One region of the Paenibacillus solisilvae genome, then DNA from elsewhere that is predicted to be linked to it. Evidence: predicted binding sites of a transcription regulator. Region 1 holds the regulator's gene; the other holds the start of a gene.
What was found. The regulator Rex, encoded in region 1, represses fermentation and respiration genes when NADH is low (regulators of the CRP and FNR family bind a similar motif). The targets are predictions, from matches to a motif close to TTGTGAAATATTTCACAA.
Positions count from the first base shown of each region.

Region 2: nadA (quinolinate synthase NadA) is a predicted target of Rex. The motif match lies at 2,106-2,123, and genes of this name have one in related genera.

Region 1 is NZ_JBHSOW010000063.1:29,869-36,555, reverse strand. Features, by position in the region: gene panC (pantoate--beta-alanine ligase) at 1-224, shown strand, start outside; gene panD (aspartate 1-decarboxylase) at 136-519, shown strand; gene ACFPYJ_RS16990 (tetratricopeptide repeat protein) at 599-1,438, shown strand; gene dinG (ATP-dependent DNA helicase DinG) at 1,464-4,346, shown strand; gene ACFPYJ_RS16980 (redox-sensing transcriptional repressor Rex) at 4,343-4,999, shown strand; gene ACFPYJ_RS16975 (amidohydrolase) at 4,980-6,281, shown strand; gene ACFPYJ_RS16970 (cell wall elongation regulator TseB-like domain-containing protein) at 6,314-6,687, shown strand, end outside.
Region 2 is NZ_JBHSOW010000124.1:7,202-13,888, forward strand. Features, by position in the region: gene ftsH (ATP-dependent zinc metalloprotease FtsH) at 1-1,723, shown strand, start outside; gene nadA (quinolinate synthase NadA) at 2,150-3,088, shown strand; gene nadB (L-aspartate oxidase) at 3,129-4,748, shown strand; gene nadC (carboxylating nicotinate-nucleotide diphosphorylase) at 4,741-5,634, shown strand; gene ACFPYJ_RS30445 (type III pantothenate kinase) at 5,631-6,398, shown strand; gene hslO (Hsp33 family molecular chaperone HslO) at 6,424-6,687, shown strand, end outside.

The sequences.
Region 1 (6,687 bases):
CAGATTTAATACCTCCTGGCTCGGATACGGATTTATCTCAGCATAACCAAACTTTAATTGTCGCGTTAGCTGTAAAATTTGGCCAAACGCGTCTTATAGATAATCGTTTAATGGCAGCGCATGGAGGTGACAGACATGTTCAGAACAATGATGAAATCGAAGCTCCACCGGGGAACGGTGACAGAAGCGAACTTGAATTATGTGGGCAGCATAACTATAGATGAGGATTTGATGGAAGCTGCTGATATTTGGGCGAATGAGAAAGTGCAAATCGTTAATAACAATAATGGAGCACGTCTGGAAACCTATGTCATTACCGGTCCGCGCGGCTCCGGGGTCATTTGTTTGAATGGCGCTGCGGCAAGACTGGTCCAGCCTGGAGACAATGTCATTATTATTTCTTATGGAATGATGCCGGAGGAAGAAGCGCGCACGTATAAACCAAAGGTTGTTATACTCGATGCGGCAAACCGTCCGGTTGAAACGATGCTTGAAGAAGTTCATGCAACCATTATTTAACCACTTTCCTTCAGAGGCTTGGATTCCAGCGTTGTGAAACGTCTGGGATGCTGTATGAAAAGAGATGCAGGGGCAAAGAATGAGCTTAACAATTCTCTTTCATCACAAGCGTGAAGGTGGGATGCAGAAGATGTTCAAGCATGTATTTGCCTCGATGAAGGAAAAGCTTAACGAAATTATGATCCATTATCCGCACGCAAATGAAGACCAGAAGAAGCTGCATGACGAGCAGCTGTCGATGCTTAGACAGTTTAGTGACACCTTTATTGAGGAATGGCTGCAGTTTGAAGAGATCATGGCTGATTTTCGCGAGCTCCAGCTATCCCCGTCGCTTTCATCTTCAAACTTGAAGGCAGAGCCGCCGGATATTTCCGGTATTGCGACTAATCAAGCCGCAGCTGCCGGAGAGGTTGAACAGATGCCAGAAGCGTTGTTAAACTCGCTGTCATCAGGATGCACAAACGATCCCGGTACAGCTGGCGGTAACCACGAGTGTGCTGGCGAGAGCGAGGCTGATTATGAACAGCTGCAAACGATGTTGAAAGGGCAAGGGTATTTCAAGCTTTTCATGTTTCGTGAAGCAGCCAAGCATTTTCAAGAGGCCGTCAGACGTTGGCCGGACGATAATAAGGCCCGATTATTTCTTGCCATGACGTATATGCATGTACAAGAATGGAATGAAGCGCAGCGGCATTTCCAACTGCTTGTTGAAGTAACGGATGATTCCAGATGGCGTGCGCTCGGTCTCAACGCTCTTGGCTGCATACAAGCAGTCCGGATGAATCTGGAGCAGGCTGCAACCTATTTTCAGAAAGCGCACGAAGCCGACCCGGATTTTGCCGACCCGCTGTCCAACATGAAGTCCTGCCAGCAGCAGACGGGTCATTTATCCCTGTTCTTTGGGAGCGGATTGCTTTAGTTTTTGTGAGAGGATCGAAGACCGGATGAATTATGCGGTACTGGATTTAGAAACGACCGGTCATGGGGCCGGCGATGATATGCTACAGGTTGGTCTCGTATTGCTCGATGAAACGATGCAAATCATACGGACTTATAATACATTTGTTAAACCGACGATACCGATTCCGCCTTTTATCACACAGCTGACCGGCATTGATGAGTCGATGGTTGCGGATGCGCCGTCTATTGAGGATGTGCTTCTTGAGCTTATCCCGCTTCTTGAGGATGCCGTGCTTGTTGCTCATAATGTCGGCTTCGATGCCGGGTTTCTAAGCTCAGCGCTTGACCGCTGCGGTTATATGCCATTTGCCGGGCGTAAGCTGGATACAATTGATTTGCTTCGGGTCCTTTATCCAACGCTGACGACTTATCAGCTTGGGGCAGTCACGGAGCTCTTCGGTATCGAGCATGATCAGCACCACCGCGCAGACAGCGATGCATTGGCAACGGCGGAGCTCTTCAAGGAATGTTTCACTAAGCTTGCGAGCTTACCGCTGCTGACGCTGCAGCGGCTGTCTAATTTACTCAGCGATGAAATCGATGATCTGGGCTGGTTTATACAGGAAATGGTGGTTCGCAAAGAAACAACCACCTCCATCGACATGGATGCTTATTCCTATTTCCGCCAGTTTGCCATGAAAGCCGGTGATTGGACGGAGGAACAGCCACCGCGCGGCGAGAATGGCGAAGAAGGCTTGATCAGCGATTACACCTTTGAGAGCTATCTTGATCATATCAAAGACGGTATCCGTTCCATCATACCTGGATACGAAGAACGTGAACCGCAGAACATGATGTTTCAGGAAGTTATCGATGCGCTTGAGAAAGATCGGCATTTGCTGATTGAAGCCGGTACTGGAACGGGAAAATCACTGGGATACTTAATTCCGGCACTCTATTATGGGGTACAGCATAATAAGAAAATCATCGTCAGTACGCATACCATTAACCTTCAGGAGCAGTTAAGGCAAAGAGATTTGCCGCTGCTTCAGGCGGTTATGCCTTATCCATTCCGAGCCGCTGTCTTCAAAGGACGCGGCAATTATTTATGCTTGCGCAAGTTTGAGGGTAAAGTAAATACACAGGACTTCGGAGCCCCGGTGGAAGACCGGATTACAGCTGCCCAAATGGTTGTCTGGCTGAGTGAATCTAATCACGGAGATCAGGAAGAGCTTAACTTCGGCAATCGTGGATCAGAGTTTTGGTCAACGGTATCAAGTGACGCTGATTCCTGCCTCAATCGAAGCTGCCCATGGTTTAAGCGCTGTTATTATCACCGTGCCAAGCAAGAGGCGAATTTAGCCGATGTCGTCATCACGAACCATTCCATGCTGTTCACCGATATTCGCGCGGATCATCGTCTGCTGCCCGGTTATGAGCATCTTATTGTGGATGAAGCTCATCATCTGGAGGAAGTCGCAGGCAAGCATCTCGGTACGCAATTATCTTATCATTCCGTTCAGCATCCAATCGGCAGATTATGCAAAGATGCGCGTAACGGCCAGCTTATTCAGCTTAAGCATAGATTAGCCAACGAGGATTCCGATTACGCCGATAAATGGCGGGAAGAGATCGATGAGGTTGTTCCCGTGTTCGGAGAGTTGCGTGACGAGTGGGACCGCTTGTTCGAAATCCTGTTCTCCATGATGGGGGGAAGTTCAGCAGGAGGCTCTCAGGATGCGGGAGAGGCCGGACAATTTGTGCTTCGTCTTCGGACCAGCAAGCTGCCGGCGAAATGGCAGGAAGCTCAATCCATAGAAGAGATTGTTCACAGCCTGTTAAGTCAGATCATCCGGCCGCTGGATAAGATGTTCGGTAGTATGAAAGAAGAGCTGAACGATCCGGCTATCTCTGCGGTAGTTACGGATTTGAGCGGTACTGTAAAGGATTTGACCCGTGCCAGGGATGAGCTGCGTCTCTTTATGAAGGCCGATAAGCCAGAGATTGTTTATTGGATAGAAGCCAATGGCAATTTCCGGGCGAAGTCGGTTCATCTCTATGCGGTTCCGGCAGATGTCAGCAGTCAATTGCGTGCTTATTTCTTCGATACTAAGAATAGTGTTGTCCTGACTTCCGCAACCTTATCCGTGCAAAAGTCTTTCCAATATGCTTGCGAGCAGCTTGGCCTGCAGCAGGATGAAGAGCAGGGACGTCTTAAGACCGTCCAGCTTCCATCCCCATTTAATTACCGGGATCAAGCACTTGTTATTATTCCGCGTAATTTTCCCGTTCTCAAGGGTGCCGCTGGCGACCCGTTATTCAATGAAATGCTGGTCAAGTCCTTAGCCGAGACCGCTATGGAGACAAAAGGGCGCATGCTCGTCTTGTTCACCTCTTATAAGATGCTCAAACAAGTATATGAGCCGCTTAAAGAAGCACTATCATCCAGCGGAATTCAGCTGCTTGGTCAAGGCATAGACAGCGGAAACCGGAGCAAGCTCACAAGACGGTTTCAGCAGCAGGCGGCATCGGTGCTGCTTGGTACGAGCAGCTTCTGGGAGGGTGTTGATATTCCAGGGGACGCTCTGACTTGTTTAGCGATTGTGCGGCTGCCATTTCAACCGCCCAATAACCCGCTTGTTGAAGCGAAGTCGGAGATGCTGCAGGAACAGAAACAGAACCCGTTTATGAAGCTGTCCATCCCTCAAGCCGTTATCAAGTTTAAGCAGGGGTTTGGAAGACTCGTCCGGACAACGCAGGATCGCGGAATTGTGCTGATTTATGATACCCGTGTCATTGATACGTATTATGGCAAATACTTTCTATATTCACTGCCTGGACCCAAAATCGAGCATATGCATTTGGAACAAATGGTACCCCGGATCAGGGAATGGTTATCGGCAGATCAAGGGGAGATGGTGGAGTGAAGCCTTTCAAAATATCAGAAGCGGTTGTGAGAAGATTACCCCTTTACCTACAGGTGCTCAATGATTTGAATATGCGCGATGTGCAGACGGTATCCTCACAGGAGCTCGGCAATAAGCTTGATCTTAACCCGGCACAAATTCGTAAAGATCTTGCCTATTTTGGAGATTTTGGCCGTAAAGGCATCGGTTATGATGTATCCTATCTGATCGAGAAGATTCGACAGATTCTCAAGCTGGATCAGCCCCTTAACGTTGGACTTGTTGGTGCGGGCAATCTTGGCCGCGCCTTGTGCAATTACAATACGTATTTGAAAGATAACATGAAGATAACTGCAGTATTTGATGCGCATCCCTCAATGGTTGGGGCTTCGATTAACGGGTTGACAGTGCTGCCGATGAGTGAGTTGAACGATACTGTAGCCGCTCGCAATATTCGTATAGGCATTATTACCGTCCCGGCGATTGAAGCTCAAAATGTTGCGGATCATTTCGTAGTGGCAGGTGTTGCCGGGATTTTGAATTTTGCCCCTACCATACTGCGCGTGCCTGATCATGTCCGTATTCATTATGCGGATTTTACGACCGAACTGCTTAGTTTGGCTTATTACTTGGAAAAAGAAGGAGACGACGAAGATGAAACGGTTGTGGATTGAGAACGGTACGTTCGTAACGATGGATGACCAGCGTCCTGTCTTGAAAGGTCATATGGTCGTCGAAGGCGATACCATTCTATATTTGAGCGAAGAGCTTCCGGATCCGCTGCCGGAAGGCGCTGAGCGCATGAACGGTCAAGGGCTCGTATTCATGCCTGGGCTCATCAATACGCACGGCCATGCTGCCATGTCGCTGCTGCGAGGCTATTCCGATGACCAGTCCCTGCAGGTGTGGCTCGAACAAAAAATGTGGCCGATGGAAGCGAAATTTACGGATGATGATGTCCGCTGGGGAACCTCGCTGGCGGTTGCCGAAATGCTTAAATCAGGAACCACAACATTCGTTGATATGTATGACCGGATGAACATTGTAGCAGAGGTTGCCGAGCAGTCAGGCATACGTGCTTTTCTGACGCGCGGTGTTATCGGCTTGTGTCCTCCGGAGGTACAAACCTCCAAGCTAAACGAAGCCAAGCAGTTTGTTCAGGATTGGAACGGCAAAGCCGATGGACGGATTGCAACGATGCTTTCTCCGCACGCTCCTTATACTTGTCCGCCTGACTATATTGTCCGAATCGTTGAAGCGGCCCATGAATTGAATGTTCCACTACATACGCATATGTCGGAGTCGGCTGCAGAAGTTGCGCAAAATGTAAAGGATTACGGCTGCCGTCCGGTAGAGCATTTAGACAAACTGGGCTTTTTCACCCGTCCGGCGCTGCTTGCACATGCGGTGCATTTAACCGATGATGAGATTGCACTGCTGGCTGCCCGCGGAGCCGCTGTGTCTCATAATCCTGCAAGTAACCTTAAGCTTGCAAGCGGTATTGCCCGCGTGCCGGATCTTCTGAAAGAAGGCGTGACCGTTTCGCTTGGAACAGACAGTGCGGCAAGCAACAATAATCTGGATCTGTTCGATGAGATCCGCCTGGCTGCGCTGATTCATAAAGGCGTCTCGGGCGATCCGACTGCTGTACCGGCTCAGGAAGCACTGAAGCTCGGAACCGTATACGGGGCTAAAGCCATCTGGCAGGAGCAGCGCGTGGGTCAGTTGAAAGAAGGATTGAAGGCTGACTTCATTGCGATTGACATGGAGCAGCCGCATTTCTACCCGCAGACTGAAATAATCTCTCATCTGGTATATTCGGGATCAGGAAGAGATGTCGTGCATGTGTGGATCGACGGAAATCAAGTTGTGAAGAATGGCGAATGTCTGCTGCTGGATGAAGCAAAGATCTTAGCCGAGTCTCAGCGCTGCTTTGAAAGGCTGCTGTCCTCCTAATGCGGGCAAATCGTCGAAAAAGGCCTCCGTTTATGACGCCTGGCCGCATCTTATTGGTATCGGCAATGGCTGTTATTGTAATATTGATTGCTCTTAACGTTTATTACCGGTCTGTACAAGCTCCCGTGTGGAAAGAAGAACGGGCAGCCGAAGCTCAGGCACTGAAAGTTACGGATTTGAAAGAAGCGACAGACTCCGAGAAATTCGTCTGGGAAGAGCCTGTCTGGATTGTTAAAGGCAAGGATAAGGATGGCGAGGATGCATATGTCTGGCTGAAGAAGGATAATCCCATTCTCCTAAAAGCGAAGGACGGCTTATCCAAGGCCGATATGAAGCAAAAATTTTTAGAATCTAAACCGGACGCAGATATCCATGATATCAATGTCGGCATGCTTGGCGGCGTGCC
Region 2 (6,687 bases), on a different contig from region 1:
TTACGATGCGCAAGCCAAAAACAAGTTCCAAATGGATGTTAAACCAATGGAGGGCCAGAGCATTTGGCTGACTTTCTTAACATCGATTATTCCTTTCGTCATTATCTTCATCCTTTTCTTCTTCCTTATTAATCAAGCACAGGGCGGCGGCGGCAAAGTCATGAACTTTGGTAAAAGCCGGGCTCGCTTGTATAACGAAGAGAAGAAGCGCGTAACGTTCGAGGATGTTGCGGGTGCGGATGAAGAGAAACAAGAGCTGGTTGAAGTTGTTGAGTTCCTGAAGGATCCGCGTAAATTCGCAGCAGTCGGAGCTCGCATTCCTAAAGGGGTTCTGCTAAACGGACCTCCGGGTACAGGTAAAACCTTGCTTGCACGTGCTGTTGCAGGTGAAGCAGGCGTGCCGTTCTTCAGCATCTCCGGTTCTGACTTCGTCGAAATGTTCGTCGGTGTCGGTGCATCACGGGTTCGTGATTTGTTCGAGAATGCGAAGAAGAATGCGCCATGTATCATTTTCATCGATGAGATCGATGCGGTCGGACGCCAACGCGGCGCCGGTCTTGGCGGCGGTCACGATGAGCGTGAGCAAACGCTTAACCAATTGCTTGTCGAAATGGATGGATTCGGCGCAAACGAAGGGATCATCATCGTTGCTGCAACGAACCGCCCTGATATTCTGGATCCTGCACTTCTTCGTCCAGGCCGTTTTGACCGTCAAATTACGGTTGACCGTCCGGATGTTAAAGGCCGTGAAGCCGTACTTAAAGTACATTCACGCAATAAGCCACTTAACAAGGATGTAAAGCTAGATATTATCGCGAAACGCACAACTGGCTTTACGGGTGCTGATCTCGAGAATCTTCTTAATGAAGCGGCACTTCTTGCGGCACGCCGTAATAAAAAGGATATCGCAATGGTTGAGGTTGACGAAGCAATTGACCGCGTTATCGTCGGTACGGAGAAACGCAGCCGTGTCATCAGCGATCGTGAGAAGCGTATTGTAGCTTACCATGAAGCCGGACATACCATTGTGGGTTACTTCCTTGAGCATGCGGATATGGTGCATAAAGTTACGATTATTCCTCGCGGCCGTGCTGGCGGTTATGTCATCATGCTCCCGAAAGACGGAGACCGCATGCTGACGACGAAACAGGAGCTGCTTGATAAAGTAACAGGCTTGCTCGGCGGGCGCGTAGCGGAAGAACTTTTCATCGGAGAAATCGGTACAGGCGCTTACAGCGACTTTAAACAAGCAACAGGTATCGTACGAAGCATGATCATGGAATACGGAATGAGCGATAAGCTCGGCCCGATGCAGTTTGGCAGCTCCCAAGGTCAAGTTTTCCTTGGCCGTGATATCGGACACGAGCAGAACTATTCGGACTCCATCGCGTATGAGATTGATCAAGAAATGCAAAGTTTCATCCAGAGCTCTTATGAGCGCGCTAAGAAGCTGCTTAACGAGAAGAGCAAAGAAGTTCACTTAATCGCACAAACACTGCTTACCGAGGAGACACTGGAGCTTGAACAAATTAAGCGCCTGATCGAAACCGGTACGCTGGATGGCAGCGGTGAAGGGATTACAGCTGGTGAAGGTTCAGAACCGACAGCAGAACCGGTTATCGATACGATTGGCGGCGTGAAAGTGCGCATTCAAACGAAGGAAGCGGGAGATATCATCCCACCTCCTGCCGGCAATAACGATGACGAACCTAATAATACGTAATGATGGTTTCAAGGCTGTCCTTGAGCAGGTAACTGCTAGGGCAGCCTTTTTTTTGAATATCTGCGGCTCTTCATGAAAAATGTGTTAGGAAAACGCTTAAGCGGCTCGTAATTCGCGGGTTGCTAAGCTTTTGTGCAAGCTTCCCTCCAAACCCTTCGCAAAAGGGCTAAAACGGCTCGTTTTGTTGGTTGACAGTATTCGGTACCTTGTGTAAATTAAATGTTAATCACGCGTTATCGGACTCCCGTTTATCGGCGGAGCTGATCGGCAGGTGATTGCCAAGAATGAATGATTGGCTGATTAAGAAGGGTATCCTAAAAGAATGATTAGGATTGAATAAGCAAGGCTGCGTAGCAGTGCATAGGACCTATTACGCATAGGTTTGTGCTTCTGTTCACAAAGTCAGCAAAAAGAGGAGAATATACCATGGAAGCATTGGCTCTCGAGCGCAAGGCGGAACAAAACCGCGAGCTGCGGGAACGTTTAATGCAGCTGAAGAAAGAGCGTAACGCTATTATATTAGCTCATTATTATCAACGCGACGAAGTACAGGAGGTAGCTGATTTTCGCGGGGATTCATTCCTGCTGGCACAAAAAGCCGCACAAACGGATGCCGATGTTATTGTTTTCTGCGGCGTTCATTTCATGGGTGAGAGTGCGAAGATTCTTGCTCCGAATAAGACAGTTCTCATTCCAGACGAACGCGCGGGCTGTCCGATGGCGGATATGGTCAATGTCGATGGCTTGCGCAAGCTCAAAGCACAGCATCCCCATGCAAAAGTGGTTACGTACATTAACTCCTCGGCTGAAATTAAAGCAGAGACTGATATTTGCTGTACTTCTGCCAATGCGGTGCGTGTCGTGAATTCTGTTGATTCCGATGAAATTATTTGGGTGCCTGATAAGAATCTTGGCCACTACGTGCAGCAGAATACCGATAAAAAGATGATTATCTGGGAAGGTTACTGCAACACGCATGATATGCTGACCGTTAAAGATGTAGAGGAAATGAAAGCTAAATATCCAAATGCACAATTCGTCGTACATCCCGAATGCCGTCCAGAGGTTGTTAAGCTTGGCGACTTTGTCGGAAGCACGACTGCCATCATCAAATATTGCAAGGAATCGGACTGCAAAGAGTTTATCGTAGGTACAGAGGATGGAACCGGTTATCAGCTCAGACTCGACAGCCCGGATAAAACCTTCCATTTTGCAACGAAATATTTGGTTTGCCCGAACATGAAAGTAAACAACCTGAAGAAGCTTGTTAAATGTTTGGAAACGATGCAGCCGCAAATTTATGTACCGGATCAAGTTGCTGATCAAGCCCGTTTATCCCTGGAGCGCATGTTACAAGTGAAGTAGCATGCGCTACTCTCTTTCCGTAGAAAGGAAAGTCGATCAAATGATACCTCGATATTTAGTGGATGTCGCGCTAGAGAACCTGCCTGTTATTGAGAAAGATGTCATTGTTATCGGGGCCGGCATCGCCGGTCTTTTTACCGCCATTAAAGCGAGTGCTACCAATGAAGTGTTAATGATCACGAAAAAATCACTGCTCGACAGCAATACCCGTTATGCACAGGGAGGAATCGCGGCGGTTATTTCAGAGGATGATTCCCCTGATTACCATCGCCAAGATACACTCATTGCAGGTGCAGGTCTTTGTTCGAATGAAGCTGTAGATGTGCTCGTTCATGAAGGAACGAATGGAGTGCAGGATCTCGTTAAAATGGGCACAAAGTTTGATCAGGAGAATGGTGAATTTGCGCTGACGAAGGAAGGCGCACACAGCCAGCGGCGTATTTTGCATGCAAACGGAGACGCTACCGGATTTGAGATCGTTCGTGCTTTGTCGGTGAAGGCGAAGGAGAATCCCCAAATTGAAGTGTGGGATGATCATTTCGTAATCGATCTTATTACCGACAACGTTGAATGTATCGGTGCACTTGTGCAGAAGCCGGATGGACAGCGTGTCTATGTGCGCGGGAAAGCGACGATTCTTTGTTCGGGCGGAACAGGCCAGCTCTACCGGTATACAACCAACCCTGAGGTTGCGACTGGAGACGGGATTGCGATGGCTTATCGGGCTGGCGCCTACATACAGGATATGGAATTTGTTCAATTCCATCCGACGTCACTTTGTTACCCGGGGGCTCCGAGGTTTTTGATTTCCGAGGCCGTGCGGGGCGAAGGCGCGATCCTGCGCAACATAAGAGGCGAACGGTTCATGGAGAAATATCATGAGCAGCTTGAGCTTGCGCCGCGGGATATTGTTGCTCGCGCGATTGTAAGCGAGATGGAAGCCACACGCTCGACATTTGTATATATTGATGTCACTCATGAATCTGCGGACATGGTGAAGCATCGCTTCCCGAATATTTATGAGTATTGTTTGAAATACGGATTAGATTTGACGACGGATTGGATTCCGGTCGCGCCTGCGGCGCATTATATGATGGGTGGGGTTAAGACGGATCTGCATGGTGAAACGAACCTCGCCCGTCTATTTGCTTGTGGCGAATGTTCTTCAACCGGCGTTCACGGGGCCAACCGCTTGGCAAGCAACTCTCTATCTGAGGCGATTGTATTCGGACGCCGCATTGTAGAGCGTATTAATGAACTGGAGCCAATAACCTCCGACTCCACAGCACCGATTATCGAGTCTATGGAACGCAGCGGCCCGCCAATGCAAGCCGTTGTTGAGAAGCGTCTGAAGCTTCAGAAGATCATGGTTCGTTACGCCGGACTTCGTCGTGATGGACAAGGGCTGAATAAAGGATTGGAAGAATTAAAGCGACAACTGCCTATTTTCCATTCTGTGCTTACTAAACGCGAGGAGTTCGAGTTCGCCAACCTGCTGACCTGTGCGATGCTAACCAGTCAGGCAGCCCTGCTGCGGGAGGAAAGCCGCGGTGCACATTATCGGGAGGATTTCCCGGATCGGGATGATCTGGTTTGGCGTAAGCATTCCGTCCTTCATCGGGAAAACGGCGTAGCAGAGGAGCGAATTCATCATGGTTAAGACAACAATAGCGGCGGTTGGCGGAAACGCCGAATTGCTGAAAGATCAGATACGGGCATGGCTTGCGGAAGACATTGGAACAGGCGACGTGACAAGCTGGGCGACTATTCAAGAGGGAAGCAGATCCAAAGCCGTCATTCATGTCAAAGAGAGCGGTATTCTAGCCGGCATGCCCATTGCGGAGCTCGTGTTCGCAGTCGTTGATCCTTCATTGACATTTCGAGCGCTCGCAGCCGATGGCACCGCGGTTGATAAAGGTAGGGTGATCGCGGAAGTAGAGGGCAGCACGCACAGCCTACTTACAGGCGAACGTCTGGCTCTGAACTTGCTGCAGCGGCTGTCTGGCATCGCAACCAAGACAAACGCGTATGTTCGGGCTCTCGAAGGCCTGCCGGTGCGCCTTGTTGATACGCGCAAAACGACACCGGGACATCGGCTTCTTGAGAAGTATGCGGTCCGGGTTGGCGGAGGCTCCAATCATCGTTTTGGACTCTATGATGCCGTAATGATCAAGGATAACCACATTAAAGGATCAGGCGGGATTACGGCAGCTGTGCAAGCTGCGCGCAGGGTTATCCCGCATACGATGAAGATTGAAGTCGAAACCGAGTCCATGGTGCAGGTAGAAGAAGCGCTCGCATGCGGGACGGATATTATCATGCTGGATAATATGTCTTATGACCTTATGAGGGAAGCAGCGGCTCGAATCAAATCCCATTCCCCGTATGTCATCGTAGAGGCTTCGGGCGGGGTGACCTTGGATACGATCAACGCTATCGCAGCTTGCGGAGTCGATGTGATCTCCGTTGGCGGTTTAACGTATTCCTTCCAAGCACTGGATATAAGTCTGGATCTGGGCGAGAAGAAAGGGGGACCGGCGGCGTGATTTTAGTTGTTGATGTAGGAAATACCAATATTGTTCTAGGGGTATATGAAGGCAAGACCCTGCTTCATCATTGGCGGCTAAGCACGAACCGGTCTGCAACCGCTGATGAGTACGGGATTATGATTCATAATCTGTTTCATTATGCCGGCGTGAAGCTGGATCAGATGGACGGTGTCATTATCTCCTCTGTTGTTCCTCCTTTAATGCGGACGCTGGAGCAGCTGTGCCATAAATATTTGCGTAAAGCGCCGGTCATTGTTGGCCCTGGCGTGAAGACCGGGCTTAACATCCGTTACGAGAACCCGCGTGAAGTGGGTGCCGACCGGATCGTTAACTCGGTTGCAGGGATTGAGAAATATGGCACGCCGCTCATAATCGTTGATTTTGGCACAGCGACCACATTTGATTACATTGATGCAGACGGCAACTATCTTGGCGGGGCGATCGTGCCGGGCATCGGCATTTCGACGGAGGCCCTTTATCAACGTGCGGCTAAGCTGCCGCGTATTGAACTGGTCAAGCCTAAGAGCGTTGTTGGCCGCAACCCGGTCACTTCGATGCAGGCAGGTATTATTTTTGGTTATGCAGGTCAAGTGGACGGAATTGTTCAGCGAATCCGCAAGGAATTCAATGTAACGCCTCGCGTCATTGCCACCGGCGGTTTGGCAGAGCTGATCTCTGCAGAATCCGAGACCGTTGAGGAAGTCGATCCCCTGCTGACACTGGATGGGTTAAGACTAATTTATGAACGGAACCAAGAGTAATCATAATGGCAAGGAGGGGATTTAAGTGCAGCAGGATACAGCAAAAGATTATTTAGTACGAGGTACAGCATGGGATGGCAAGCTGCGTGTATTTGCTGTCACGACTACGGCACTTGTTAACGAGCTTCGCATTCGTCATAACACCATGCCAACGACTACAGCGGCACTTGGCCGTACGGCAACAGCAGGCGCCATGATGGGTGCGATGTTGAAGGGTGAGGAGAAGCTTACCATTCAAGTCAAGGGTGACGGCCCGGTAGGTCAAATGGTTGTCGATGCGAACGCCAAG